Regions from separate parts of the Solibacillus sp. FSL H8-0523 genome, predicted to be linked through region 2. Evidence: riboswitches for the same ligand, from Rfam matches in the RefSeq annotation. Region 2 holds a riboswitch; the other holds the start of a gene.

Region 1 (15,819 bases), 1.1 Mb from region 2:
CCTTTGTATATAATTTGTACATTCCCTTAAAAAATTCCTGTAAAACTTGTTTAATTCATTTTAACGAATGTTCGCCATTTTTAAAAGTATTCACTCAACTTTAACTTCTTTCCGCTCCTGTCCAAACATTGGCTGAAAGAAGTTAAAGCCTCCGGCGGATGAAAGGCGTTCTTTGTACGAGCACAAAGCCAAATCCGGACGTAATTATGCCGAGGTATAATTGAATGGTTGACAACAAGCACGCCTCATGGAATGATAAATTTGTATACTTTGAAAGGTAGGGCACTTAACTATGGATTTATCCAACCCATCATTAGAAAATATCACGTACATGATCGAACAAATTAAAGACAAACTTCGTATGGCAAATGCTGACGCGATGCAAGCAGACGTATTTGATGAAAACCAATACGAAGACCTACAATATTTATATGAAATGGTTATGAAACGTACTTCATTCAGTCCAAGCGAAATGAACGCGATTGCTGCTGAATTAGGTTCACTACGTAAGTAATCAGAACAAAAGCTCGTCGAGAAAATTCGACGAGCTTTTTTGGTATTCCCCAGGAAATACAAATTATTTATTTAATTCAACAGCAATTTTCGCACCAACACGTGCGTTGTTTTTCACTAATGCGATGTTTGCTTCTAATGATTTACCTTCTGTTAATTCTTTTACTTTACCTAATAAGAATGGTGTTACGTTTTTACCAGCAATTCCATTTGCCGCAGCTTCTTTTAAAGCATTTTCGATGATGCCGTTAATGAAATCTGCTTCCATTGAATCTTCCACTGGAATTGGATTTGCGATTAATGCACCACCGCGCAGTCCTAAATCCCATTTCGTACGTAAAATCGCAGCCGTTTCTTCTGGTGAATCTACGCGGAAGTTTACATCGAAGTCGCTTTCACGTGTGTAGAATGCTGGTAATTTATCCGTCGCGTAACCGATTACTGGCACACCTTTTGTTTCTAAGTATTCTAATGTTAACCCAATATCTAAAATTGATTTTGCCCCTGCACATACTACCGCAACATTTGTCATCGCTAATTCTTCTAAGTCAGCAGAAATATCCATAGTTGTTTCAGCATCGCGGTGAACCCCACCAATACCGCCTGTTACAAATAGCTCAATGCCAGCTAACTCTGCACAGATCATTGTAGCTGCTACTGTTGTCGCACCAATTTTTTTCGTTGCAAGTAAGTATCCGATATCACGACGAGATGCTTTCGCTACCCCTTGCGTGTTACCGAACATTTCTAATTCTTCGTCTGATAAACCAATTTTAATTTGGCCGTCGATCAGTGCGATTGTCGCTGGAACCGCACCACCATCACGAATGATTTGTTCTACTTCACGTGCAGTTTTTACATTTTGCGGATAAGGCATACCGTGAGAAATAATTGTCGATTCTAATGCTACGATCGGTAAACCCTTTTCTTTTGCTTCTAATACCTCTTGTGAATATGATAAATATTGTTTCATAATAAATTCCTCCAATTAGTTAAGTTTTCTTTTGTTAAATCCGTACGTACTGTTTTGTCTGACTGCAATGTTTTCGATGCATTGACTAAGCCGAGCTGTACCGATTCTTCTAACGTTTCATTATTTAACATCCCGTATAAAAAGGCACTAACAAATGCATCGCCTGCACCTGTTACGTCAACAATATACTCTGTTGCTACTGCTTCATAATGTGTAATGTTATCTTGATGCCCTACAATGACACCTCGATCACCTAATGTTAACAGTGCGTATTCGGCACCTTTTTCAAGCAAGCCTTTCACTGCCTGCTCATAGTGTTCGAACGTTTCTACTTTTTGCTGTAAGTAGGTTTCCGCCTCGTCCCGATTACAAATCATATAATGTACACCGTGTAAATCACTTGGCATATGAGACATTTTTGGTGATGATACTGGGATAATTGCTAACGGAATCGTACGCTCTTTTGCAAAATCCTTTACAAATTGTACTGTCTCAAGCGGACAATTTAAATCAATGATTATACAGCTCGCATTTTGCAAAGTTGCTTCATGCTGCTGCAACATACTTGGTAGTAATTTATCGTAAATTGCCATGTTTGCCATTGCGATGACTAATTCACCTGTGTGATCTAAAACGGCTGTATAAGAGCCTGTTGCTTCACTTTTTAGTTTTTCGGCTAAATCAAAATTCATGTACGCATCGCTAGACTGTTCGATTAACAAACCATCATGATCCTCACCTAATGTCGTCAATAAAGACACACGATTTCCTAAACGCCCTAGATTCTCGGCTATATTACGGGCAACCCCACCAACACTTTCAGAAACCGATGCTGGATTAGATGTTCCGAGCTGTGTGTTGCCTTCAATTGAAAATTTCCGGTCAACATTGGCACCACCAATGGCGATAATTTGATTTTTTTCGGGTAAAACATAAGCACGACCTATAATTTCACCGCGCTTGATTAACGTCGAAATCATATTTGCTAGCGCTGGCCTTGACATGCCTAACTGCTCCGCCATTTCTAACTGTGATAAATAAGGATTTTTTTTGATTAGTTGAAATACTAATTTTTCTTTTTCATTCAATAGCCTCACCTCACAATCAATTTCTCTTAAATAAACATTTGTTTAGAATTATAAACAAATGTTTAAAGAATGTCAAAAAAAGTGCTTGACCAGAAAACATTCTGGTCAAGCACTTTTTGCGCCGAGGATGGAGACCAGCATAATGCTGGTCATGAATGCGTGTCACAGGATGTGACGTTCTTAGCATTCGTTTTTACTTCTGACCACCGCAGAAGCACTGCACGGAAAGTAAATACTTTTCACACAGCCTCTTTTTTCTATTCTACAATTACTTCACCAGATTCTGTTACACGTGGTTGAACGAGTACCTCAACACGACGGTTTTTCGCGCGCCCCTCTTCTGTGTCATTTGAAGCGATTGGGCTAAATTCACCAAAGCCTTTTACACTGAAGTATTTTGGGTCTAATTCTTCATTACCAGCAACAACTTCTTTCATGAAGTTAACTGCACGCATAACTGATAACTCCCAGTTTGAGTCGAATTCGTTTGTATTAATTGGCACATTATCTGTATGTCCTGTAATAACAATATTACGTGGTGGATCGAACATTAACAGCTGAGACAGCTCATCTGCAATCGTTGCATATTCTGCTTTTAATTCGGCACGCCCCATATCAAATAATACACTATCTCGAATGGTAATCAGTAAGCCTTCATCCGTCATTTTCGTCTCAAATTGCTTTTCTAATTCATTAATCGCGATAAATTCTTCAACGCGATTTTGTGATTCTTTTAAGCGATCTTGGTCTTCCATATATTTAGAAGCACCCGTTTGGAGTTGTGATGTAGAACCATTTTGTGTTTGGACCACGGCTGGGTTATCCATAACGCCTGTCCCACTTGTAAAGATGTCATTGAAGACAGCGGACATTTGGTCCAATTTTTCTTGATCGACTGAACTTGAAGCAAAAAGTACGATGAATAGCGCTAATAATAACGTTAAAATATCGGCGTAGGGTACTAACCATGATTCATCGATATGTTCCTCATGCTTTTTATGTTTCTTATGCTTCTTTGCCAAGGCCACCCGCCCCGCTTTCCGTAATTTGCTTACGCTCTTCCATTGGTAAGTACGAAGCTAATTTTTGTTCGATGACACGAGGTGCTTCCCCTTCAAGTACTGATAGAATCCCTTCAATCATCATGTTCTTTTGTTTTACTTCTGCAGCAGATTTACGTTTTAACTTGTTCGCAAATGGATGCCATAAAACGTAACCTGTAAAGATACCAAGTAATGTCGCAACGAAGGCTGCTGAAATGGCAACCCCTAACTTAGCGATATCCTGCATATCCTTTAATGCCGCAATCAGACCTACTACTGCACCTAATACACCTAGTGTTGGCGCGTATGTACCTGCTTGTGTGAAAATCGCAGCACCACTAGCATGACGATCTTCCATCGCTTCTACTTCTTCAGTTAATACATCACGAATATAATCTGCGTTTTGCCCATCAATCGCTAATGTTAATCCATTTTTTAAGAATGCATCTTCGATTTCTGCAGCTTTTCCTTCTAATGCAAGTAACCCTTCACGACGTGCTAAATCAGCCCATTGTGAAAACATTTTAATTAATTCAATATCACTTGCTAATTTTGTCTCTTTGAATAAAATTTTAAAAAGTTTTGGAACCCGTTTTAATTCCTTCATTGGGAATGCGATTGTTACCGCAGCAATTGTACCAAAGATAATGATTAAAATTGCAGCCGGATTCAATAATGCGTCTGGTGTTACGCCCTTCATAAACATCCCTGCTAATAGGGCAACGAAGGCGACAATAACGCCAACAACTGATGAAATATCCATATGTATTACCTCCAATTACTATGTCTTTTCTTATTTCGGTCTATTTAACTTTTTATTAACTTCCTATACACTAGTATAAAGGCAAAAATTATATTTTTCGATGCATTATTGGATTTTTCTGTCCTTTAAAGTAATTTTGATTACAATGTATCAAAAATAGCCAATTTTTTTAGACAACTATTGGAGGAATGATTCAAATGAACTCAATTTTTGAAAGAAATTTAGCAAAATATGCCGAATTAGCAGTAAAAATCGGTGTAAATATCCAACCAAATCAATATTTATACATCGCCGCTTCAATTGAGGTAGCGCCCTTTGTTCAAAAAATCGCTAAAATTGCCTACGAGAACGGTGCTAAACAAGTATTTGTAGATTTCGCAGATGATGTTATTTCACGTACGCGTTACGAATTGGCTCCTGAGGACTCTTTCGACTTTTTTCCACCATGGAAAATCCAAGAGCGTGAATGGTTAGCAGAGCAAGGCGCTGCATTTATGAGCATCGTGTCGCAAAGCCCAGATTTACTATCAGGGATCGATTCTAAAAAGATTGCTAGCTTCCAAAAAGCGGCTGGTACTGCATTAAATAAATATCGTCAATATGTACAAGCCGACAAAATCAGCTGGACTGTAATTGCTGCACCTTCTGAGCAATGGGCAAGTAAAGTATTCCCTGAATTACCGCAGGAAGCGCAAGTAAATGCGCTGTGGGATGCCATTTTTAAAGCCACTCGTTCAGATTTAGAAAACCCTGTTCAAGCATGGGCAGATCACAATGACAACTTACACGAAAAAGTAGATTACTTAAACAATAAAAAATATACAAAATTACATTATACAGCGCCAGGAACAGACCTTACGATTGCGCTTCCAAAAGGCCACTTATGGTGTGGTGCTGGTAGCGTCAATGAAAAAGGCGACGAATTCATGGCTAATATGCCCACGGAAGAAGTATTTACGGTACCGCATAAAGACGGTGTAAACGGCTATGTATCAAGCACAAAACCACTTAGCTACGGTGGGAACATTATCGATAACTTCAAAATAACGTTTGAAAACGGTCGCATCGTAAATGTAGAAGCCGAGCAAGGTGAAGAAGTACTGAAAAACTTAGTCGCAACCGACGAAGGCTCTCACTACTTAGGTGAAGTTGCATTAGTACCATTTAAATCACCAATTTCTCAATCGAATATTTTATTCTATAACACATTATTCGACGAAAATGCATCAAACCACTTAGCAATCGGCAGTGCGTATGCGTTCTGTTTAGAAGGCGGTAAAACGATGTCACGTGAAGAATTACTAGAAAACGGCTTAAATCAAAGTATTACACATGTTGACTTCATGATTGGCTCTGACCAAATGAATATCGACGGGATTGCTGAAGATGGTCAAGCTGAACCGGTATTCCGCAACGGCAACTGGGCATTTTAATCAACTCGTCATTATAGAGGACATTTAAGAAAGCATCTTAAATTTCAAGATGTCGCCATATTTACAATTTATTCTAGGTCAAATCCATAAAACCCCCTACAATGTTCCAATTGATTAGGTTATAATTGGTTAATGATTCTAATTATAATGTAGAGAGGAGTTTTATGATGTTTGATCACCGTCATCCATTTTTATCTGACTACTACACATTAGTATTTGGATTCTCTATCGTAATTCTTGTTTGTTTAGTTATGTTCATTCAATATTTACGTATGGGCTTACAATCTCACGACTCTGTTGTAGTAGATTCAAAAGCTGGTGCATTCGCGCCAAACGAAAAATCAAAAGATGGCCACGCCCATCATTAATTTTTCATAAACAATCGTCTCTTAATGAGGGACGGTTGTTTTTTTACCTTTTTCGACAAAAGTTCTCTCTATTTTTCCTAGTATTCACTTTAAATGTGTCAATTAATTTGAATTATTCAAATAATATTCTAAAATATAGAGTAGTCGAAAGGGGATAACAAACTTATGTCAGCTTTACAATCAATTCTAGAGTATAACCAACAATTCGTTGATGAAAAACAATACGAAACGTATGCGACAACAAAATATCCTGATAAAAAAATTGTTATTTTATCATGTATGGATACACGCTTAGTTGAATTATTACCAAAAGCCATGAATTTACGTAATGGCGATGTAAAGGTTGTCAAAAGTGCGGGAGCCATTGTCAATCACCCATTTGGCGGGATTATGCGCAGCTTACTTGTTGCCGTCTATGAATTAAAGGCAGATGAAATATATATTATTGGGCATTATGATTGCGGTATGAGTGCCGTTGATCCAGACGTAATGGTCGGTCACATGCTTGAGCGAGGGATAAAGCAAGAAACACTGGATATTTTAAATTTCTCAGGTGTCGATTTATATGACTGGTTACGCGGCTTTGGCGATGTTAAAACAAGCGTATTAAAAAGTGTCGATTTAGTGAGACGCCATCCGTTAATGCCAGCAACTGTACCTGTACACGGTTTAGTAATCGATCCACAGACAGGTAAATTAGACTTAGTCACTGATGGCAATATAGATATATAAGAAAAGCGCTAAAGCGTCCTTACAAAAAGGATTGTACGAAAAATAGTTATTTTTCGTACAATCCTTTTTAATATCTATTTTTAAAATCATTTTGCAGTATGGCGTACATATAATGATCAACCCACACACCATTGATAAAGAGCAACTGCCTTAGTAAGCCCTCACGTATAAAACCTGATTTTTCCAACACCCGTACTGATGCTAAATTTTGTGGGGCAACGTAAGCTTCAATACGATGAATATTTAACGTTTGAAAGCCAAATTCCAGCACTAACTGCACCGCCTCTGTTGCAATCCCTCTTCCAGCAAAACGTTCATCCATCGAATAGCCGACAAAACAGCTTGAATAGGGTAAACGCTTCACCGAATAAAGTGAAATGTGGCCAATTAATTGTTGTGAATCATCATCAAAAATTCCAAATGAAAATTCCCGATTACTTTGAAGAAGCTGTAGGCTCTCTAAAATTTTTTTATACTGTACCTCTTCTGTATAAAACTCGTCTCGATGTAACGGTTCATAAGTAGACCAAAAAAATTTATTGTCTGCTAACAGTTTGGCTAATGCTTTTGCATCCGATGGTGTAAATGTACGTAACGAACAACGTTGCCCATTAAGTTGTACCATTGGACCCTCCTTCTTTTTAAAAAGTTTCAATAGGCTTCTCACGGCGATTCATCCTCACTAAATAATTGAACGATTTCCGAATGTTATTTAGATTTTTTCTTTTTAGCCTTTTTTCCCTTTGAAGCTTCTGTGGCAGTGATTTCTTCTGTAGCCGCTACTTCCATCATTTCAAGCTCATCTATTTCGTCTTGCTCAGGTGCTTCTAATACATTCGTCAGGTGTAACCCACGGCGCTTAGCTTCCTTTTCAATATGAGCAATGACTTCTTTTAATACTTGTACGCGCGCATATAGCTTATCATTCCCAGGAATTAAAAACCAAGGTGCATTTTCTGTATCTGTTTTTGCGAACATTTCATCTGCCGCTTCACTATATAAGCCGAACTTTTCACGGTTGCGCCAATCTTCATCCGTTAATTTCCAAGCTTTGTACGGATCTTGTGCACGGTCATTAAAACGTTTTAATTGTTCTGCTTCGTCGATATGAATCCAGAATTTGATGACAATATAATCTTCATCTGTTAATTGCTTTTCAAAGTCATTAATTTCATCATATGCACGTTTCCACTCTTCTTCTTTCGCAAAGCCTTCAATGCGCTCTACTAAAACACGACCATACCAAGAACGGTCAAAAATCGCGATTTGTCCGTGTTGCGGTAACTTTCTCCAAAAACGGTGCATATAGTGGTAACGTTTTTCATGTGGTTGTGGAGCAGAAATAGGAGTTACCATTAAGCCACGTGGGTCAACTCGCTCTGTTAAACGTTTAATGGCACCACCCTTACCTGCTGCGTCCATTCCTTCAAATGCTACAATTAACCCAATTTTGTTGTTAAATAAAAATTGCTGTGCGTTGAGCATTTCGTATTGCAGCATTTTAATTTTCTTTTTGTACATTTTTTTGTCTAGTTCTAATGATAAATCTAAATCATCTAATTTCTTCATTTATGATTCCTCCTAAACAGTATTACTTCTATTTTACTTTAAAGTGTATGGAAATGGTAATTGATGTTGCACTTAGTTTATCTTCCACTAATTTCTTGTCTGAAAAATACATAATACGCGAAAGGCGGAGTGATAAATGAAAAAAACCCTTACAGCAGTTTTATTTTCTGCACTATTATTAGGAGCATGCTCTGAAGATGAAGCAAAAAATAACGCGGAGGCAGAAGTAGAAACAAAAGCATCAGCCGAAACTACTGTGGCAGTTAACACAAACACAATTAAAGGCGAGGATTTTAATGAAGCTGGCGGTGCAGATGCATACGCAAACGCTGGTGACAATGCGGACTCTCGCTACTACCAAGCACCTGACTTTTTTAATTTAAAATCAGATGAAAACTTAACAATTTTAGAAAAATTCCAAACGATGCAACAAACGGCGGAATGGTCATGTGGCCCTGTTACTGCTTTAATGGTAGCTAATCACTTTGGCTATAATGAAATGACGGAAATGGATATTGCTGTTGCGATGAAAGCTATGACGGATTTAGATGTGGAAGATGCCTTACCTGGCTCAGCAAACAATTTCCACGAATACGGCTCAGACGTAACACAATTATATGAATTCTTTTCAGGTTTAGAAGGCTTTGAAGTCGTTGAATCAAGCTTCCGCGCTGACTATACAGACGCAGATCTAATTCAAGCTGATTCTGGTACGACTGGTGCTAACGTAGGCAACTTACCTGAAACATTTTTATGGAACAGCTTATATGCATCTGAAAATACAGCAGATACTGAAGCTTGGGTAAGCGATGCAAAAGATAGCTATTTCGTAAAATGGTTAACAGGCCATTTAGACAACAATCGTCCAATTATGGTTGAATGGGGTGATTGGGGTGGCCACTGGCAAGCAATTATCGGTTATGACAACAACGGTACACCTGGTATCGGTGATGACATCATCATTTTTGCAGACCCATATGATACATCAGATCATTCACAAGATGGCTACTATTTCTATCCGCTAGAGCGTTGGTTCGGTATGTGGAATGACCGCAATATTGCGCCAAAACCTTTCCAATTACAACCGTACATCGTTGTTGATTATAATAATTAAAAAAAACGTGAAATGCTTTTCTAAGCACTTCACGTTTTTTTATTGATTAATCTTCTAACGTCGTTAAAATAATTGGTTCGCCTTTTGTTACGATAATTGAGTGTTCAATTTGTGCAACTAATGACTTGTCTGGTGTTACAAATGTCCAGCCATCACCTGATTCAACAATGTGTTCAGCTTTTGCAGAAATGAATGGCTCTACTGCTAGCACCATACCTTCTTTCATTAATTGGCCATCAGTTGGATCGTAATAGTTTAATACATGGTCAGGTGCTTCGTGTAATGATTTCCCTAAGCCATGTCCTGTTAAGTTCATAATTACCGTTAAGCCATGCGCATATGCTTCACGCTCAACTGCTTTACCAATTTGGTTTAATTTTGAACCGGCTTTTACTTTTGTCATCGCACGGTCAAATGCTAATTTTGCTACTTCACAAAGTTTCTCTTTGTCCTCGTAGCCTTCACCTACAACGAAAGAAATTCCTGTATCGGCGAAATAACCATCTAAAGAACCCGATACGTCAATATTTACGATATCGCCTTCTTGAATCACTTTGCTGCCTGGAATCCCGTGGGCAACTTCGTGGTTAACTGAAATACATGTGTAGCCTGGGAAATCATATTCGCCTTTTGGACCTGAAATAGCACCCGCTTCTGCAAACATACGCCCAGCAATTTCATCTAATTCTTTCGTTGTCACACCTGGTACTGTCGCAGCTTTCATCGCTTCACGAATTTCAGCACAGATGCGTCCGATTTTTTTAAACGCTTGGATTTCTTCTTGAGTTGTAACAATCATTGTTAAACTTCCTTCCTCTTAAATCTCTACCCTTAACTATAACATACTTGAAATTTGTTGTAAGGATTCATGCTTTTTTTGTACGATTCGTTTATGTAGAAATTTGAAGGGAATATAAAAGGAACTAATTCAAAATAGAGGTGTCAGTCATGCTGCCTATTTATATATATATGCTCACGTATATTTTACCGACTTTTTTACTTATTACTTTAGCAACGTATGTCATTTTACACAATAATCGCGCTGTTGAAAATCGTTTAATCTTTGTGCTCCTCATGATGTTCTGTGTTACATTGGTTGGGGAATTTTTGCGTCATGTATCACCTTTTTCGTACAATCCACGCATCGCTGTTTATGTCGTTGGGTTTAGTACCAGTATTGCAATGGCTATTGTTTTCCATTTACAATTTATTTTACTTAAGCAGCATTGTCCTATAACTATTCATCCACTTGTGCCTTTTTTAGGCTATCTATTCATATCTTTACATGCCATTATTACACTTTTTTTTGTAAAGCTATCCGTAGCTAATTTTTATCAATCAGGAATCTGGACCTATCGCGAAAATATGCTCTATAATTTATGGCTATATGGCATTGTCGGTGTTACATCCATCACTTCATTTTTCCCCTGCTGTATCCAAGCGCGTTATTTTAAAAAAAGGTGTAGCTCGTTAGAATCGAACTACACCTTCACCATTTTTTATTTCATTGTTTTTAATAAGCGTGGTGCTGCTGTAAATAATAACACAGCGACAAGCGCGGTTAACAGGGTTGCTGGTAACATGTAGGACCCATTGTAAATGATTGAATACGTCCATACATTATCTCCACCAGCGTATTCTTTAAAGAACACAACGCCGGCAAGCAAATGCGAAATGAAACGTAATGTTCCGCCAAGTAACGCACCGAGAATAATATAAATCGTCATTTTCTTTTTATCAAGCGCTTTTGCGGCTAGTAGTAACGGTTTACGAATGACTGCGACGAAGCCTACAACTGTAAAAGCTAGACCATAGTCTAAAATCGCCTGCAGCCAGTGCACAATATACGCACCGAACATCATTTGTAATACACCAATAATGAATCCCGTTGCCAAGCCTGCTGTTAATCCCCAGCGAATGGCCATAAGCATAATCGGCAGCATGACAAAACTAATCGAGCCTCCGTATGCCCAAAGCTTAAATGAAAACTGATCAAGCACAAGTCCGATAGCGGCAAAGATTGCAATTTCCACCAGCATTAATAATTTCTTTTTGTCCATAACAATGCTCCTCTCTTTTTTCCGATGTAACAGAAGTTCAGAAGGAATAGAAAACACAAAAAAGCGATAATTAGGATAAATTCCTAACCATCGCTCGAATAGTTGGTTTCTATCCACATCCCTACGCAAGTACTAACTTACAGGTTCTAAGAGTCAGCGCAAAATCCGTGCGCAATCTCAGCCGACTTAATCGGCCCCCCTTGTGGTACATCTCGATATAATTGTTTGAACATGCTCATTGTAGCTGATAATTTTCCAATTTTCAACTACTTTAGTTGAAACTAAGTTGGACATTTGTCCGTATATAGAAGTAAAGGAAGTGAATTTTATGGATCAAAACAAAGGGTTAAGTGCAGTAGGCTATTTAAGTTTTTACTTTATGCCATTTATTTTACCGCTCATTATTTTTTTCGTAGCAAAAGACGATGTAGTGAAACATCATAATAAACGCGCATTTATTTCACAACTTATTCCAATTATTTTAGGGATCGTTTATATCATTCTATTTTTTGTGTTCGCCTTTACAACACCCTCTAACGCGACGCTTGAAGTAAACTACTTATTCGAAAGTTGGATTTTTATCGGGTTTATCATTTTAGCGATTATTATTTTTGTTATTGCCATTTGGAACCTTATACAAGCAATCAAAGTATTGCGCTAATGTTTAGAGATGTACTGTATATGGGTATATTTTTACTAGAATTTACATCTTACTAAGGAGTGATATTCATGAAACTAAACAAAGTAATTAAAACAGCGATTAAATACGGACCAATCGTCTATCCAATCATAAAAAAAATACTTAATAATCGTTCAACAGCAAAGCAACCAACGCCAACACGGACTCCAAAAAGATGAAAAAATGGAGTACTTCATTTCCCAATGAAGTACTCCATTTTTTTATTTAATTAAAATTTCAGTTGTACTATGACCCTCTTTTAATTTCTTCACGTGCAGGATTGCCGGCATCGCAGCCTTTAACTCTGCAACATGCGAAATCACGCCGATTAATCGGCCTGTTTGCTGAAGGTCAATTAAAATATCAATCGCACGTCTCAGTGCCTCTTCGTCAAGCGTACCAAAGCCTTCATCGATAAACATCGTATCAATATGCACGCTGCCCTGTACACTTTGAATGACATCCGCCATACCTAGTGCTAATGATAACGATGCATTGAATTTTTCTCCACCTGACAATGTTTTGACATCACGTGTTTGACCAGTATTGCTATCGTACACGTCGATACTTAAACCACTTTGTGCATTGCCCTCTTTGCGACCCGTTGATTTCAAGAAATATTGACCGTTTGATAACACGCGTAAACGTTCATTGGCCGCATGTGTCACCTTTTCTAAATAGCCAATTTGTGCAAAGCGCTCAAAGCTAATTTTGGCATCATTTTGGCCACGCACTAAATCATATACATGCTCAATTTGCTCTAGTTTTGCTTTATAGCTTTCAATTTGCTCAGCTGTTTGCTCAAGTTTTTCATACGTTGTTTCGCATTGTGTCGCGTAAGACTTTGTTAATTTCATGTTGGCGTAACGCTCATCTTGCTCATTATTTAATGTGGTGATTTGCTGCTCTAGCTCCGTCAAATCTGCTAATTGCTTTCCTTGTAATTGCGCTTCGTCCTCTGCGATTTGTACCGTTAATGTATGCAGCTGCTTGTTATACGTTTCAAGCATTTGACGAATTTGCTGTTGTACATCTGGTGCTACGAGTGCTGCTTGATAGCTTTCAATTGTAAAGTTTTCCTGTTGCAAAGCGTTTGTAAACGCGAGCTGAGCGAGCTGCTGTTCATGCTGTTTTTCTGTTACATGATTAACGGCATGCAACTGATTGACCTCGCTAGAATTTTGCTGTAATTGTGCTTGTTGTAAGGCATCTGCAGCTGCTTTTACTGCATTTTTTAGTGCCTGATACAATTGCTGTTGCTCAATCAGTGCTTGCTGTAGTTGAGCGATCGATGTAAATTGCGGCAATAGTAGTTGTTCACTTTGTTGAAGCTTGCCTTTTTCCTGTGCGAGCTGAGCATGAATATCATGGACATAGGCCTGTCCTTTTTCAATACGACCTTGAATGACCTCACGCTGCTCCGTTAATTGCTCAAGCTTCGTACGCTCAGTTGTTAATTTCTGCTGTTGTGTGCGTAAATTAGCTAATTGAGTTGTAAGCTGTTGCAGGTGCGCTTCATAATGTACTAATTCTTCTAGCTCTAGATGCTGTTGTTGCAAGACGCTCAGCTTGTCGTTAAACGCTGCTTGTTCCACTTCAAGCTTAGATTGTACCTGATAATAGCTTTGGCGCTTCACATCCGCTTGTTGACGTAAAGCATCAAGCTTTGTTTCATCGACCTGTTGTGTTTCACGATTATGAATAGCTGGGTGCTCCGTGCTTCCACATACTGGACAAGCATCCCCGTGCTGTAGAGCTGCGGCTAAAAAGGCGGCTTGATTGCTACGGATTTGTTGCTCTACGGTTTGCAAGGCTTGCTGTGCTGTTGTGGCCTGTTGTTGCTTTTCCGTACAATCTGTTGCTAACTTTTCAACATGCTGTTGTCGTTTAATGGCTTCTTTTACAAGTTCCACATGACGCATTGCAGTTGCATGTGCTTCATAGGTTTCCTCATATTTACTAACAGCCTGTTCCAACTCGCTAACATTTTGCTGTTGCAACTGCTGCTGTTCTTTTAACTGTGTCGCTTCATTTTGTAAATCGGCATATAAATTTTGTGCTTTTACTTGTTGTTGTTCTAGCTGTGCTACCGAATTACGCTGCGTATCAATCGTTTCATAAACAGGGATTAACTGTTCCAGCTGTGAAATATTTTTTGTATACGCTTCAAGTAACGGCTCATCTTTTTGCACTTGCTCATGCATTGCTGTCGCTTCTTGTAGCTGTTGCTGCGCTTGTTGTAAATCTGCATTTGCCTTTTCGGCCGCTGCATTTGCTGTTTGTAATTGTGCTTTCGCTTTTGATAAATCGCGCTCTAACGGTTCAATTTGACTCGCCTTTCGCGCTAATTGTAGGCGCTGCTCTTGCAACTGCATTTCTGCTTGTTGCTGCTGTAAGTTCACAAGCTCTGTCTGACGCTCGATAAAACGCTCAATCCGTTCATTCACAATCTTTTGCTCACTAAATTGCGTCGCCAGCTTCGTCGCCGTTTCCTTTACCTGCTCATACTGCGTAGCAACCTCTTTTGACTGCTCTTCATAAAATTCACGTTCTTCGACTAATGCCTGTTTGACTTGATACATATTAATTGCATCATGACTGATTACTTCAAAAAGTACCGATTCACGCTGCGGTAAACGAGACTTTATTTCTTGAATGGTGTGATCCTGCTGCATTTGGGCATGCTCGAACAATTTATCTGCATGCTTCTTTTTGTCCTGTAGTAACGCAACCATTTTTGTAAAACGTTCGGTTTTGAAGATTTTGCGGAAAATTTCCTCTTTATGCTTTGACTCGGATGTTAACAGCTTTTGAAATTCCCCTTGTGGAAGCATAACAATTTGATTGAATTGCGACTGAGTTAACCCGATGAGCTCCTCTACCTTCGCTTGTACGGGTCTTACTTGGAACTTTTCGACGGCTGGTGTTAGTTGACCACCTGTAATGTCATAAAATTCACGCTGTGCTTTTGCGCCGTCATGCCCAAATTTACGCCAGATTCGATACATGCGCCCACGGACTTCAAACTCAAGCTCTACTTCGGTATCAACCGTGTCATCGGCAAAATCACTCCGTAAAAAGGCCGATTTTTCGCGGTCCTCTCCACTCCCTGAGTCATAGAGCGCGAAGGTGATTGCATCGAAGATTGTCGTTTTCCCTGCACCTGTTGAACCGGAAACAACGAAAATTCCGTGCTCGTGAAGCTTTGTAAAATCAATTACTTCCTTGTCTTTGTACGGACCAAATGCCGTCATCGTTAATTTTAGTGGCTTCATTGTTACACCTCCTGCTTTTCGCGTTCGTCATCAAGTAATTGCTGTAGTACTTCTGTATAAATTGCTTTTGTTTCCACGCTCAGTTCCTTGCCTGTCATTTCGCTATAAAACAGCTCAAATAGCTCTGAATCGTCCATTTGCACGCGGTTCATAGTTGTTGATTGTTGCTCGATTTGTGTAAATACTGCTGTTCGTTCAATATGCAGTGC
Region 2 (15,819 bases):
TCAGCAATTTGAACTCATTGATAACTTAACAGCTAAGGAAAATATAATACTGCCATTATCGATTCATGGGGTCAACATAAAAGAGCAGGAAAAAGAACTTGTGCAATTAGCGAAGCAGTTTGAGCTTGAGGATGTGTTAAATAAATTCCCGTCACAATTGTCTGGCGGTCAGAAACAACGCGTTGCTGCTGCAAGAGCGCTCATTTCAAATCCAAGTATCGTGTTAGCGGATGAACCAACAGGCGCGCTTGATACAAAAAATGCGAAAATCTTAATGGATAAATTGTCGACAAACAATCAACAACATGGATCGACCATTTTAATGGTGACACATGATGCCAATGCGGCGAGCTATTGCTCGAGAATCTTGTTTATTCAAGACGGGGTTATTTTCCATGAATTACGTAAGAATGTACCTGGGGAATCACAACAGTCGTTTTATGAGCGCATCGTGATGGTGATGGCGCAGCTTGCTGGAGGTAGTAGCAATGTTCTTTGATTTTGTGAAGCGCAATAGTCGCAAAACGCGGAAGGAAAACGGTGTGTATTTCGCTTCACTTATCGTATCGATTGTGGCTTTTTATGTGATTTTGTCATTAGGTGAACAAGACGTCATGCTGTATTTAAAGACGATTGAAAGTAATGCGGTTGAGCGATTACTGCTCATGATTCCGGTACTTTATGGGGTTTCTTTAGTGTTCGTGTTTTTCCTCGTGTATTTTGCGAATCGTTATCAATTGCAGCAGCGAAGTCATGAGTTTGGTTTGTATTTAATGATGGGCATGAAGCAAAGTAAGCTGTTTTTCATGATTATGGGGGAAACGATTTGGAATGGGATTGTAGCGCTTTGTATCGGGTTGCCGATTTCGTTATTTTTAACAGCAATCATTAATTTAACGACGTCACGTTTAGTGGGCATGGGGATTATTGGACAGTCGTTTCGTATTTCTTGGACGGGCATTGGCTTAACAATTTGTGGTTTCTTCATTGTTCAATTACTTGCTATGCTCCTGTTAAGCTTTACAATGAGTCGTAAAGAGCCAATGGATTTACTTCATGAAGAAAAGGAAAAATCGCAAACAACATTAGCACCTAAATGGGGCGCGGCGAGCTTACTATACGGGGCTGCCTTATTATTTGGAACAATTTTTTTATGTGTAGCGTACGGCATGGCGATTTTATATTTACGAAATTTTGATTATAAAATCTTTGCGTTGATTCTACTGATCGGCGTAGGTGGGACGTTTTTTTTATTCCGTGGCTTAGGTAGTTTAATTGGTGTATACGTAAAACGTAAAGGCAGTACTTCAACGGGTTTATCGATGTTTACAGCGAGACAATTGCAAGAAAATGTATTACATCAATGGAGCTCACTGGCAATTTCGTCACTGCTCATTTTAATGGCGTTGGTATGCTTCGCGTTTGGTACGTCGACCGCGTTAACAAATAGCGCGGTAGCAAATCGCACGGTAGATTATACGTTTAATGGTGAGGAAAATGAAATTGCGCCTGTATTACAATCAGACAAACTAGCACCTTACATTGAGACTTATTATGGAATGGCATTACATTCATTCTACTCATCAGAAGGGGAACCTCATTACCATTTTGCATGGACAAATTTAATTGAAACCATATCGAACCAAGCTGACTCAGAGCCAAAAGAAATTTTATTAAACAATTTCTCGATGCAAAGCATGCCATATTTTATTGCTTTATCGAGCTATAATTCGATGCTTGAGGCAGCCGGTAAGAAAACAATTGTATTAGCTGACGATGAGGTGGCCATGTATACAAGTGACGATACAGGAGCGCCTTATGATTTATTAAAAGACACATTGAAAAAAAATCCGTCAGTTGAAATAGCAGAAAATGAATATACGCTCTTACCGACGTTATACTCTGATAATATTGTGGCAGACAGAGCGATTACATTAATGTACTCGTTGATTGTACCGGATGCATTATTCGAGCAGTATTTTGACACTGAGGAAACTTGGCTTTGGAATATGACATTAAAAGACGATTTCATTGAAGAAAAAGGGCTAATGCAGGCGATGTTTGAGGTCGACCAACTCCTTGATCCAACTGGTTTGCAGTTTGAGAGCTATCTCGCGAGTATGGGCAGACAGCTATTTTTCACCGTGGCGGGAAGCTATACAACGTTTTATTTAGGTGTGATGTTTTTAATTATCGCTAATACCGTACTAGGCTTAAACTTCTTAATGCAGCAAAGAAGCACGCGCGGTCGCTATCAAACGTTAGCGATGCTTGGTGCGAATGTCGAAGCGATTTGTGCATCAGCGCGCAAGCAAATTTGGCTCTATTTCAGCTTAGTCATTTCGGTCGCAGTCGTTAGTGGCATTTTTGGGATTTGGTCGTTATTAACGGCGATGCCTACAACCGTGTACAGCTTGAAAAACAGCGCTGTCATTGCATTAGTTGTGCTGTTATTTATACTCATCGAAGTTGTGTATATCCGAATGATTCAACGCAAAAGTGATGAAGAAATAAGAAAGTTAAACGAAATCGACTAGAGGTGATGTCATGACAAATATCGTGATTGTAGAGGATGACATTTTCTTACGTGAAGAATTACAAAGCATTTTACAAAAGGAGGGGTACTCGGTCGTGAGTATCTCTTCTTTTGATACCCCGGTTGAAGATATTATTGCGGCAAATCCTATGCTCGTTGTGCTCGATTTAAATTTGCCGAACTTATCGGGGTTTCAAATTTGTCGTACGTTAAAGGAAAAGGGAATTGGCCCGATTTTAATTTTAACTGCGCGCGATCAGCTAAAAGACGAATTGCACGCATTAGAGCTAGGGGCCGATGATTTTTTAACAAAGCCTTGCCATCCGAAACGACTCATCGCACGCGTGCAAAAGCTCGAGCAATTATATGCCAAGCTGCCAATATTGTTAACGTGGGGTGCTTTTCAATACGATGCGAAGACACATGTCTTATATGTTGGCAACGATTCCCTGTCCCTGTCTGAAAATGAAGGCATCATTATGAAGCTGTTAATAAAACATGCCCCAGCGGTTGTGAAAAAGGAACAGCTTTTTGCTGAACTTTGGGGAAGCAGTGAATTTGTCGATGAAAATATACTGCAGGTCAATATGACAAGACTACGCAAAACATTAGATAAAGTAGGCATGTCACATCATATTAAAACGGTCAGAGGCATTGGCTATCAATTAGTAGGAAGTGAGTAAGGATGAAGCAATCAAATTGGCCCGCTCTTTTAAAACAATCACGTCACTGGATTGGGTTGCTATGTGTAAATAGTGGATTTTTTATATTTTTAGCATGGGTTGCCTATCCTGAAACATTTGGGCTGCTCGTCATGACGATGCTTATTTTTACCGTTTTTAGCATTTTACTCGGGATAGTTTTTACACGAAAAAAGCAACAGAAGCAAACAACAGCGTTTTATCGATTTTTAAACGAGCCCTCGGTGGAGCAAGAAGCCATGTTTAAGCAAGAAATCGGGGACAGCTACAACATACCAGTTCAGGATTTAGCTAAGCAATTACGCCAGTTGCATGATGAATTACAAGAGGCAAAATCCCAGTCCGTTGACTATGAGTCGTTTATTGAGAATTGGGTACATGAAATCAAAACACCGCTTTCTTTAGTCCATTTCGTGCTACAAAATCGTAAAGACGAAATGTCCCCACTAGTTTATCAACGGTTGAATCATGCAAAAATTAAGATTCATGATCACGTAGAACGCATTTTATTTTATGCAAAGCTTCAAGCCACGCATGTGGACTATAGCTTGAAGAAGGTGTCGATTGTGGAGTGCTTTGAAGATGTACTACTAGAACTGCAATCGCTATTGGATGAGCAGGAAATGGAGGTAAAGGCGAACATCGAGGACATCCCGATCGTATCAGATGAAAGAGCGCTTCAATTCATTTTGTCCCAGTTACTAGTGAATGCGATTAAATATCGAAACGTCGGTAGTGAGAGCTTGATTTGGCTGGAAACGGGTATTCATCGTGAAAAAGACCGCTATTACATCAAAGTTTCTGATAACGGTTTAGGTGTCCTACAGTCGGACTTGCCTTTTATATTTGATAAAGGATTTACCGGAAATACAACGAATCAAAAGCAAGCTACGGGGATGGGGCTATTTTTAGTGAAGAAATTATGTGAGGATTTACAAATTGATATCGAGGTTGAATCAGAATATGAGCGCGGTTTTACGATTCAACTGCTGTTTCCGAAGGTTTGAAGCATTGGATTTAGAAAAAGAGAGATATTGTCGTGAGAACAGCATAATGTAGTACACGCTTGGTTTAATCGCCAGGCTTTTTTGTTTTTCAGGGAATCGTTTACAAACGCTTTATTTTACATGGTAAATGTTTACTTTATATGTCGCGCTGTGATATAGTCGAACTACGACATATGTCGAGGTGTGACATAGAGGTGATGAGATGGAATCGTTATTAAAAAAATACCAGCCTATGACGGAAACAGCCTTTTACATTTTGTATGCGTTAACCGAACCGCGTCATGGCTACGGCATTATTAAGTTTATTGAAGATGTAACAAGCGGTCGACTGCTGCTAGGCTCTGGCACGATTTACGGAACGATTTCGAAAATGCAAAAGGATGGATTGATTCAGCATTATTCAGATGAAGATCGAAAAACGTTGTATGAGATCACCGCGCTCGGGCAGCAAATTTTAGCTAGGGAAATTGCACGAATCGAGGAAATGCATCGATTGATTTCACAAAGTAGGGAGGAAAAAGGATGAAAAAGTTTCGACCTTTTTGGAGTTACCGAATCGAAGAAACTGAAAAGTGGTTGGAGGAAATGTTACAAGCGGGCTATCGTTTAAAACAATTGCAGCCGTTACTTCGATTATTCACATTTGAACGAGTGGATTCACAAGTGAAGCGTTATTTAATTGACTATAAAAGTCCAAAGGGATTGTATGTTGAAGGCGGCTGGAAACAACTGTTGCAAGCGCACAATTGGACGGTGTATGAAGGGGAGGCACCAACGCGTTTTTCTTCTAGGGAAAAGGTATTTCAGCGAATTCGTACACATTATATGTTGGCGACAGTGCTATTACTCGTGTTATTTTTCTATTTAAATACAGCAGCTGGTGTGTTGATGGCGCTACGTTTTGGCACGGGTTTTTATCTTAGTGCTTTTCTCGTATTATTTGTGCTATTTATGTGTGCGAGCCTTTATTTAAATAAATGGTATCACACGAAAGAAAAGGCGTATTTAAATATAGACCCTAAAGTGGCGTTGCATGCGATTCGAAAAAGAAGAGTCGGTTGGATGTATGTACAATTCTTAACGAAGCGTTGGCTAGAGCGCATGTTTGCCCAAGGGTATGAGCTGGAGTATGTGAAAGGAATGTCATTTTACTTCAAACCGCGAGAATCCGCGTGTATTAGCTACGAAATTTTAAACGAAAAGCCGAAAAATTCTGCGGCCTTGTTATTTTACAGTGAAAGTGGTTGGACAGCGAAGCATTTATACAGTTCGCTGATGTGGCATATTTCGATCTGGTCGAAACCGTATGAAGTAGGAGAAGTGAAGCCGCGCATTACGTATGAGCAAAAAGAGCGCTTGAAAAGTATGCGCAGAGGGCTCGTGAATACGAATGTATTAAGTGTCTTGTTTATTTTGGTTATGACTTTAAATATTTTCAATTCATTAAATCAAATGCAGAACGCGTATATGCCGTATGTTTATTCGCTTGCACTTCTAATTTTATCGAGTATGGTGCTTCTCTACTGGCTTTGGATATTTGTTCAAAGTGTATACGGCTATATGCAAGAAAAGAAAGAAGCGCAGGAAATATAAGAAATCAAAAGGCTGCTGCACAGCATGAAATCGGAAATCCGTTCATTGCTAGCGAGCAGCTTTTTAGTCATTCATAATGGGTTGGTTTACGTTCACCTTTATCAAAGCGATTTGATTAGGTGTTATTTTACAAAGTCTACATTTATTTAACCTTCCCAATGTGCATTACATAAAATTATTTGAAAAAATTTAAGCCAAATCACCTTGTCGTTTGTCTAATAGATGTAAAACCAAATCGAAAGGAGGAATTAAGATGAAACTTGAACGTTTAGTAAAGAAAGCACAAAAAGGAAATGATAAAGCCTACTTGATGCTTTTCCAGCAGTACGAAGCAGATATTTATCGAATGGCTTATGTCTATGTAAAAAATAAAGACGATGCATTAGATCTTGTTCAAGAAGTAGCTTATCAGTCATTTAAGACAATTAGTACATTGAAAAAACCAGAGTATTTTAAGACTTGGCTCATGAAAATTACGATTAATTGTGCATTGAACTTAATCAATAAAAACAAAAAGGTCATTCCGCTAAATTCAAATTTTGAAGTGCTTACTGGTTCAGAAGATGAAGATATTTCACTTACTTTATCTTTACAAATGCTGATTGATACTTTAAAAGAGGATGAGAAGAGTGTCATTTTACTAAAATATTACGATGATCGTACACTAAAGGAAATTTCAGAGATATTAGACATCCCACTTGGAACCGCAAAGTCTGTTCTATACCGTGCTTTAGATAAGCTTCGTCAAAATTTAAAGGAGGTAGGAAACTATGGATAATCATCTTAAGCGAGAGTTATCAAAAATTGAAATCCCTATAGAGATTCATGAAAGAAGTAAATTGGGCATTAATAAAGCAAAGTCTGAAATGGGTGGAAAGCTGAAGCGTTTTACAAAAAAGCGGTTGGCAATAGCTGTTCTGTCTGCGTGTTTAATGCTTCCAACTGGTGCATTTGCTTATCAAGCATTACTTGCCGATGATTTATATGGCTCATTTGATAATTTAAAAAAACATGCAATAAATATTACAATGGAAAGTTACTTATTATTTAATGCAAAGCTCGATCAAGCAAAAGGTGACCTAGGAAAAGATGAGTTTAAACAATTTAAAAATTTATTAAGTGTCTTTACAAGTGCAAAATTGGACTATGGTGATAAAAATGGAAACATAGATTATTCTCAAGTCCCTGCAGAAAAATTTGAAGAAATTAAAGCAGCAATGTATGATATTCAACCATACTTTGACAAATTAAACGGACTACCATCAAGCAAAGAGGTTTTAACTGCTGAAGAATACGAACAATACATTCAAGCCTTATTTACCTATGAAACGACTATGGCACAACTAGGAGTCTCAAGTGCTCCCGACGTCACTGCAATACCTGCAGAGTCACAAGAGGAATTCATTAAAGCTCAAGAATACTTAAATTATGTAAATGATAAACAAATTGAAAATTGAAATATAGATAGAAGACAGCTGGGTAATACACTTCAACGGTTGCGCTAGCTCTTTTGAGGACATACTGTTTAAAAATAGCCAAAGCCCCTCATTCAATTGAATGGGGGCTTTGGCTTACTTTCATTTGGGAACATCATTTAATATATTTGTTGCTCATTAGTACATCTTGCAGCATCTCGGTTGGAATTTCAACGGTTACAAGCCCCATGAAACCTGGTGCTATCTCATATACATCAAAGGACATCACCAGTTTGCCAGCTTCGGTAATATAGAAGTTTTGCTCCGGTGTAATGCCTTCAAAGACACCAAATGATTCATCATGATACGCTGTACCACCAATCCAGTACATGTCAGAGCCTTGTGTTTCAATCATACGGTTGCGCAGTTCATCTTCAATATAACGGCTAATAATGTCGAGATAGCGATCATCTTTAAATAGACTTGGTAATGTAATGACCGTTTCCGCCTTTTTATCAATCGTCGTATACTGCATCACCGTTGAGCGTGATACGACAATGACTTCTACATAACGACCAAATGACAATAGCTCATCGGTATCGGTTTCGATTACATAGCCGCTATTTAAGGACATATTTCCCGCTTCCATTTCCTCGATATCTACCTTAAACTGCTCATAGAGTGCCTTGCCTTCCTCAGCGTATTTCTTGTTCAACGCCTCGATGTCAGCAGAAGAGCCTGAAATTTGAGGCACTTGAATGTCTGCGGTATATTCCTCGTCTACCATCTCATACTTGGTAAATGTCAGTACCTGAACGACGGGGCCAATTACCGGTAAATCCGCTAAATTTTTCGCCATGGCCGGATTTGTATTTAATCCCACTGTGAATAATATTGCTGCAGCCGCTACAGCTGTTAAAAAAATCGGTAGCTTGCGTTTTTTCTTAGGTGGGCGTTGTAAATTTTTTTCAATCATCACCTCTAGCTCACTTGGAATGGGTACGTCCTTATAGTGTGCGTGTAGTTTTTTTAATTTGTCATCCATCGGCCTAATTCTCCTCCATCTCGAGCTCGATTTTTAAGAGCTTTAATGCTTTATAGAGCCGCGATTTCGCTGTGCTTAGTGGAATAGCCAAAATATGTGCGACGTCTTCGAGTTTTAAATCCTCAAAATAGCGCAGCACAACAACCTCACGTAGCTGGAGCGGTAAATGATAAAGTGCCTGCTGCAAATCAAAATTGTCATATGTATCCTGCTCACATAGTTGCAGGAGCGCATCGTCTCCAATGAGCTCGAAACGCTTGTGCTTGCGAAGAAAATCAATCGCGGTGCGTACTAAAATCGTATAAAACCAGCTTTTCATTTGCTCATGCTTTGTCAGCCTTTCTAGCGCCAGCCAACCTTTTTGAATACTATCTTGCAAGACATCCAGCGCATCTTGCTCGTTTTTTGTGTAGCTATACGCGAGTCTATAGAGTGCTTGTTGCTGCGTGCGAATAAATGTAATAAATTTATCTTCTAATGGTTCCATCATTCCTTGAAGCTCCTTTTTGATTCTGTCGACAATTATAAGACGGTTCGGGGTGGAAGGAAAGTTTAAAAGGGAATGATAAATTTTTAATAAAAAGAGGAACTGGATAATTTGATGTTCCAGCGGGAATAGACATTGTATAATATTATTTTAGAGTGATGTTGAACAGGAGGAAGGATTTTGGCATTTTTAATTTTCATCGTGATTGCGCTCTTTATCATCGAGCCACGGTGGTATACGAATATTTTTTTACTGGCGCTGATTGTATTGGTAGAGCTGCTTTATTATACAGAAAAAATATTTTTTAATACGAACTTTAGTGAACAAGTATTAAATGTAACGAGCTACGCGTTTGTATTTGCATTTATCCCGCTAGTTATGGCGACGTTATCCGTATTAACATACTTCAATAGTAAGGTGTTGCTTGAAAAAGAAGGGCGTAAAAAGTCCAATTTATTTCTTGGCCTGATTGGAGTCGCCATTAATATGGTGCTCATTTATTATATTGTTTCGATGCGCACGATTAGTGAAAATGTGTATAGTGAAATCGCATTTTATTATATTTTTGGGCTATTTGTTTACTTTACGATGATGTATTCGGCAACCGCGATATACGCAGTGCTTTATAATTGGCGTCCGATTCACTATACGCCGGATTATATTATTGTGTTAGGTTCGGGATTAATTGGCGACCGTGTGCCACCTTTACTTGCGAGCCGTATTAACAAAGCTGTTCAACAATACAAGAAATATCATGGCCGTCCACTCATTATTACATCGGGAGGTCAAGGTAGTGATGAAAAAGTAGCGGAGGCGTATGCGATGAAAAAATACATTCATGAGCACTACCCGGAAATTCCAGACGAAGCGGTTGTGATGGAAGACCAGTCGACAACAACCTTAGAAAATATGCAGTTTTCTAAAAAGATCATCATCGAGCGATTTGGTGAAAAAGCGCGCGGCATCTTTGTGTCAAACAATTATCATATTTTACGTGCCGGTTTTTATGCGCGCAAAGCGAAACTAAAGGCCAATGGGGTTGGCTCGAAAACCGCCTTTTACTATGTGCCAAATGCCTTTACACGTGAGTTTATCGGCTTGCTTGAAATGTTTAAATGGCGCCATATGACATTCATTGCATTGTTTACGATTTTTATACTGTTGGTGTTACGTGCGGTAAATTAGTTGGATGAATTTAGTTGAATCGCCAGAATGAAATCCAAAAATTAACTATAAATAAGGTTGCATTATGAGCGGTTAAGCCTTAGACTGAAATTAATTAAATGAATTTGCAGGGGGACACGTTAGTGTTGAGAAGGTTAAAACCTGACCCTTAGAACCTGACCGTTAACACGGACGTAGGGAGCAAAATGTACAAGCTAATATTCGTACGTGATGCTCTCCATCTATTTGGAGGGCTTTTCTTTTGCAAATTTTTTAATTGCGGGGGGACACCTAGTGTTGAGAAGGTTAAAACCTGACCCTTAGAACCTGACCGTTAATACGGGCGTAGGGAGCAATGAGTGCACACATATGCACTTTTTTAGGCATCTCTACTTTTGAGTAGGGGTGCCTTTTTTTGCTTACGCCTCAAAAGGAGGAAGTAAGAATGGAATTTTGTGAAAAAAGTAAAGATGTTTTATGGCAGGAGGTGTACCAATGAGCTTGAATCTTATACGCACGCGTCGTCCACTCGTTCATTGCATGACGAATACCGTTGTGATGAATTTTACAGCGAACGGACTTTTAAGTGTCGGCGCTTCGCCTATTATGGCAGATGCGATTGAAGAAGTTGCTGACATTGTTCAAATTTCCGATGCGTTACTTATTAATATTGGTACAATAAATGCACGTACCGTAGCATCGATGAAACTAGCGATTGAAACGGCAAAAGAGAAAAATATTCCGATTGTGTTCGACCCAGTAGGAGCTGGTGCAAGTGCATTTCGATTGGAAACAGCACGACAGATGTTGTCAAATAAGCAGATCACACTTTTACGATGTAATGCAGGTGAATTAGCTGCTATTGTAGGAGCGAATTGGCAAGCAAATGGTGTAGATTGTGGCGCAGGTGATGCGAATATTGAACAACTTGCCAAAGAAGCAGCATTGCGTTTTTCGTGTCTTGTGATTGTGACAGGTAAACACGATATTTTAACAGATGGTGTCAATGTTAAGTGTATAGATGGCGGACATGAGAAAATCACACAAATTACAGGGGCAGGCTGTTTACTTAGTGCAATAAGTGCAGCTTTATTGGCAAGTAGCCAAGAGCCTTTACGTGATTTAGAAGCATTACTACTAGATTATAAGCATGCTGCTAAACAGGCATTCGCACCAATTGGAACATACCAAGTGCAATTCTTAAATGAGTTAGAACGTTTGTCGGAGGTAAAATGATGATCGCATGTACAATCGCAGGGTCAGATAGTGGTGGCGGAGCAGGAATTCAAGCGGATTTAAAAACCTTTCAGGAATTAAAGGTTTTTGGAACTTCTGTCATTACGGCGTTAACGGCTCAAAATACGTTAGGTGTCCATGGCGTTTATCCAATAGAGGCAGCATTTGTTGAAGCGCAACTTGCAGCTATTTTAGCTGATTTCGATGTGAAAGCCATAAAAACAGGGATGTTATTTGACGCATCGATTATTCAAGCAGTTGCGGTTCAATTAAAAGAAACAAACATCCCATTAGTCATTGATCCAGTTATGATTGCAAAAGGCGGACAAAGCTTATTATTACAGGAAGCTGTTTCTGCGTTTAAGCAATATTTATTACCATTTTCAACCGTTTGTACGCCAAATATTCCAGAGGCAGAGGTACTAACAGGCATTCCAATTAAAACGCAACAAGATATTGAAAAAGCAGCCCACATTTTACTTGAAGAAGGTGTAAAATGTGTCGTCATCAAAGGTGGACATCTTCAAGGAAATTTAGCAACAGATGCGATTTATCAGCAAAACGAATTACCTTTTTATGTAGAAACAGATCGATTTGAAACACAGCATACACATGGGACGGGCTGTACATTTTCTGCAGCGTTAACTGCTGGATTAGCAAAAGGCATGAAGTTGCGAGAGGCCATTATTGAAGGGAAACGGTTTGTCGATGCAGCCATCAAACATCCGTTAAATATCGGACAAGGCTTTGGTCCAACAAATCATTTTGCCTATCAGCAATTACAAAAGGAGCAAGCGGTACATGTCTTTTAATCTGGATAAATATTTTATTATGGGCACAATCAATTGCCATGAGAAAGCACCTTTAGTGATTTTAGAGGAAGCTTTAAAAGCAGGTGTGACCATGTTTCAACTACGTGAAAAAGGCAAAGGGTGCTTGGAAGGTGCAGCCTATCTGCAGTTTGCAAAGGACTGTCAAAAGCTTTGTCGACAATATAAGGTACCTTTCATTGTCAATGATGATGTGGAATTAGCGTTAGCACTCGATGCAGATGGAATTCATGTTGGGCAAGATGATGTAGGAATGGTTGCGTTTCGAAAAAAATGTCCTGAAAAAATCATTGGGGTATCTGTTCATACATTAACAGAATTAAATGAAGCCATTTCAAACGGTGCAGATTATGTAGGCATCGGTCCGATTTTTACAACAAAATCAAAAGTAGACGTAATCCAGTCGAGCCTGCAATTTTTAAAAGCTGCAAGAAAAGAACACTTTAAGTTTCCTATTGTTGCGATAGGTGGGATTACAACGAAAAATAGCCATTTAGTCCGTCAAGCTGGTGCAAATGGTGTCGCGGTTATTAGTGAAATAGCAGACAGTAAGGCTATTTTTCAAACGGTAAAACATTTATAAGAATAAAGGGCTGTCTCATTAGTAAATACTTTTGGGGCAGTTTTTCCTTGTTAAGGAGCTGTAAATTACCGTATTATGGATAACGACACCAAAAGTTTAATTTTTCTGTAAAATAAATTGCGCTGATTTCAGCTGATTTGTCAACTAAACTATTGAAAAATTTATGGAATCGGTAACGCAACTTTTTATTGCACGCTAAAACCTAGCACTCATATATGTTTATGAGCACAAACATGATTATATATGGGGTTTGAAATCTAAAAGTAAGCGTTTTATTTTTGTAATTGGCAGAGTTACAAAAATAGAGAACAGGAAAATAAGGGTAATATTTACATAAAAGTGTCTAAACTGTGTCTTTTCGGTTGGCGATTTAGTTGGATAGTATTGATAGTAGCATGCGGTTCTTGTATAGTAGCACCTAGACTTATGAAACTTCGTAAAACCTAAAAAATTAGATTTTAGATCGAATATTTTAAATAGTATTCTAAGGTAAGTATGTCAAAATAGAACGAATAGGGAGTTATATATGGAGTCTCATTTACAAGTAAAAAGTCCAAAATGGATGGCTGCTATTTTAATGATTGGTTCTTTCATCGGTTTATTTGGTGAAACAGCATTAAATATGGCGCTGACAAACATTATGGAAGACTTTTCTATTGGTGCAAGTACAGGACAATGGCTGACTACAGGGTATTTATTAGTTTTAGCAATTTTAGTACCACTATCAGCCTATTTAGTACGTTGGTTTACAACGCGTCAATTAGTCGTGGGTGCATTAGTTATTTCTACATTAGGGGCGTTACTTGCAGCGATTGCCCCAAGTTTTACGGTTTTATTAATCGGTCGTTTAATTCAAGCAATTGGGACGGGGATTTTCTTACCGTTAATGTTTAGTGTTGTGCTTATGATTTTCCCAATGCAAAAGCGTGGAGCAGTGATGGGAATCGTTGGTTTAGTTATTACAGCCGGACCCGCACTAGGGCCAACGCTAAGCGGTTTAATTATTAGTGTTTCAAGCTGGCATTATATCTTCGTTGTTATGATCGCATTTAATATCATTTTATTAGTAATCGGGGCGCCTAAAATGGAAAATGTCTCAACTATTACTAAGCCGAAAATTGATATTTTATCGCTAGTGTTATCAACAGTTGCATTTGGTGGCATTGTGTATGCGTTAGCATCACTTGCAGAAGCACCATTATCAGATGTGCTTGTGTGGGCACCATTAGTAGCGGGTGTACTGGCACTGGTATTCTTTACAGTACGACAATTTAACATGGAACAGCCAATGATTGACTTACGTGTGTTTAAATATCCAATGTTCACACTTGGTACATTGTTAATGTTCGCAACATTATTTATCATTTTATCAGTAGCTATTTTAATTCCAATATACTTAAAGAGTGTACTAGCTTATACAGCGATTGCTGCGGGGTTACTGATGTTACCGGCCAACTTCTTAAATATTGTGATGTCACCGATCGTTGGCTCGAACTTTGATAAAGTCGGCGCACGCATCTTCACGCGTATTGGATTTACACTCATTACGGTTGCCGCGATTCTCTTTATTGTAACGCTTTCTGCTACAACACCAATTTGGCAAGTGGTTGTGACATTATGCATTCTTTTCTTAGGGGTGTCCATGACAATTATGCCTGCGCAAACGAATGCGATGAATGAATTACCACAACACTTCTATGCGGATGGTTCAGCCGCTATGAATACGCTAAACCAAGTTGCAGGTGCTGCAGGTACAGCGATTGCCATTACGCTATTTACTGCAGGTCAGAAAAATTATATTGCGGAATTCGGCGCAACTAATCAGCTAGAATTTTTAGCTCATGGTATTCATTATGCATTCTATGCCGTATTAGTAGCAGGGATTATTGGCTTGATTGGTTCATTATTTGTAAAGAATAGCCGACCACTTTCAAAATAAATGAAAAAGTACGCGTGTCTTTTTGACATCGCGTACTTTTTTTCGTCATCAGCACAACGACTTCCGCGCGTGTCCAAATCTTTGGTTAATGTTTCAGTTCATAAAGGCTGAAAATATTATAAACTTAAATAAACAATCTATGTTTTAGTGATGAGCTTTAAAAATATTTCGTGAAATGAAACCTTTACACTAAAACCGTACTCTAAGTTAGTAGGAGGGAATGCAATGGATCAATACATACAACAAGCACTTGCTGGCGATGAGATTGCGATCGGGCACTTAACAACGATGCATAAACCTAGATTACTCGCTAAAGCCTATACATTTATAAAAAATAAGCAGGACGCGGAAGATATTGTGCAAGAAACGTTCATCAAAGCGTTCGGTGCACTGGCTCAGCTGAAGGAACCGAACTACTTTGCGACATGGCTCTACAAAATATTAATTCGTGAAAGCTTTTTTGCAATAAAGAAAAAGGAACGTACGAAGCTGTTAGAGCTAGAAATCATGGAACAGCTTCAGTTACTAGACCAGGAAAACAGTGACGATTACAGCGCGTTACATAATGCGGTTGCAAGCCTTAAAAAAGACTATCAAACGGCGATTGTCTTGCATTACTTTTATGATTTTAAAGTGTTTGAAATCGCGGAAATGCTAGGGAAGCCAAACAACACGATTAAAATGCATCTGCATCGCGGCAGAAAAGCGCTACGCCTAAAGCTAGAGGAAACAATGCAACAGCCATTACAACAAAAGGATGTGAAACGCATGTTAAAAGAGCAGTTATTTGACTTAGCACAGCAATATGCAAATGTGCCTGCGCACTATGAGCTAGAACTTGAAGACTATCATGAGGATGGAATCACTTCGTTCATGTGGAAAGGGCAAAGCAAGGATGAAGGCGTTTTTATTCGATTAGATGACAAAGGGCGACTTGATGATTTTGCGAAAACCCCGACAAAAGAAGGTACACCGATTACTGAAGAGATGAAGCTTGAAATCGCCGAGCGACTGCTACGTGAACAATACCCGGAAGCACTTTCGTATTATACACTGGTAGAACAAAAGAAAAAGGAATTGAGTACAAGTTTTAAGTATGGGCAAGTTGTTAGCGGGTTTCCTTTAGACGGTTTTTATTGTCGAATTGAAGTCACCGATTCAGGTGAGGTCATTTATTTCACCTATACAGGCTACATGGAAAATCCTCCAGAAATGCCAAAGGAGCTTTATCCTACTGAGCGTATTTTAAATACATTGTACGAAGGTGACTGGTCACTTTGTGC

What was found. A riboswitch is a leader RNA that binds a small molecule or an ion and turns the genes downstream of it on or off. The one in region 2 is predicted to bind thiamine pyrophosphate.
Region 1: it holds a riboswitch for thiamine pyrophosphate, as region 2 does, so the genes downstream of both, thiT (energy-coupled thiamine transporter ThiT) here and thiM (hydroxyethylthiazole kinase) in region 2, are expected to answer to the same signal.

Annotation. Positions count from the first base shown of each region.
Region 1 covers NZ_CP150291.1:3,601,962-3,617,780, forward strand. Annotated here, with positions in the region: gene NSQ62_RS18090 (DUF1128 domain-containing protein) at 293-514, shown strand; gene NSQ62_RS18095 (pseudouridine-5'-phosphate glycosidase) at 578-1,486, opposite strand; gene NSQ62_RS18100 (carbohydrate kinase) at 1,483-2,574, opposite strand; gene motB (flagellar motor protein MotB) at 2,832-3,596, opposite strand; gene motA (flagellar motor stator protein MotA) at 3,580-4,380, opposite strand; gene NSQ62_RS18115 (aminopeptidase) at 4,578-5,813, shown strand; gene NSQ62_RS18120 (hypothetical protein) at 5,978-6,181, shown strand; gene NSQ62_RS18125 (carbonic anhydrase) at 6,347-6,913, shown strand; gene NSQ62_RS18130 (GNAT family protein) at 6,981-7,538, opposite strand; gene NSQ62_RS18135 (polyphosphate kinase) at 7,622-8,482, opposite strand; gene NSQ62_RS18140 (papain-like cysteine protease family protein) at 8,619-9,596, shown strand; gene map (type I methionyl aminopeptidase) at 9,643-10,395, opposite strand; gene thiT (energy-coupled thiamine transporter ThiT) at 11,096-11,656, opposite strand; TPP riboswitch at 11,758-11,867, opposite strand; gene NSQ62_RS18155 (DUF4870 domain-containing protein) at 11,985-12,317, shown strand; gene NSQ62_RS18160 (hypothetical protein) at 12,386-12,514, shown strand; gene NSQ62_RS18165 (SMC family ATPase) at 12,557-15,610, opposite strand; gene NSQ62_RS18170 (exonuclease SbcCD subunit D) at 15,613-15,819, opposite strand, start outside.
Region 2 covers NZ_CP150291.1:2,503,127-2,518,945, reverse strand. Annotated here, with positions in the region: gene NSQ62_RS12560 (ABC transporter ATP-binding protein) at 1-499, shown strand, start outside; gene NSQ62_RS12555 (ABC transporter permease) at 489-2,537, shown strand; gene NSQ62_RS12550 (response regulator transcription factor) at 2,548-3,219, shown strand; gene NSQ62_RS12545 (HAMP domain-containing sensor histidine kinase) at 3,222-4,244, shown strand; gene NSQ62_RS12540 (PadR family transcriptional regulator) at 4,447-4,770, shown strand; gene NSQ62_RS12535 (DUF2812 domain-containing protein) at 4,767-5,837, shown strand; gene NSQ62_RS12530 (sigma-70 family RNA polymerase sigma factor) at 6,091-6,615, shown strand; gene NSQ62_RS12525 (DUF3600 domain-containing protein) at 6,608-7,294, shown strand; gene NSQ62_RS12520 (DUF3298 domain-containing protein) at 7,428-8,297, opposite strand; gene NSQ62_RS12515 (sigma-70 family RNA polymerase sigma factor) at 8,302-8,787, opposite strand; gene NSQ62_RS12510 (YdcF family protein) at 8,965-9,969, shown strand; TPP riboswitch at 10,068-10,166, shown strand; TPP riboswitch at 10,220-10,317, shown strand; gene thiM (hydroxyethylthiazole kinase) at 10,444-11,184, shown strand; gene thiD (bifunctional hydroxymethylpyrimidine kinase/phosphomethylpyrimidine kinase) at 11,181-11,996, shown strand; gene thiE (thiamine phosphate synthase) at 11,986-12,597, shown strand; gene NSQ62_RS12490 (DHA2 family efflux MFS transporter permease subunit) at 13,124-14,536, shown strand; gene NSQ62_RS12485 (sigma-70 family RNA polymerase sigma factor) at 14,762-15,819, shown strand, end outside.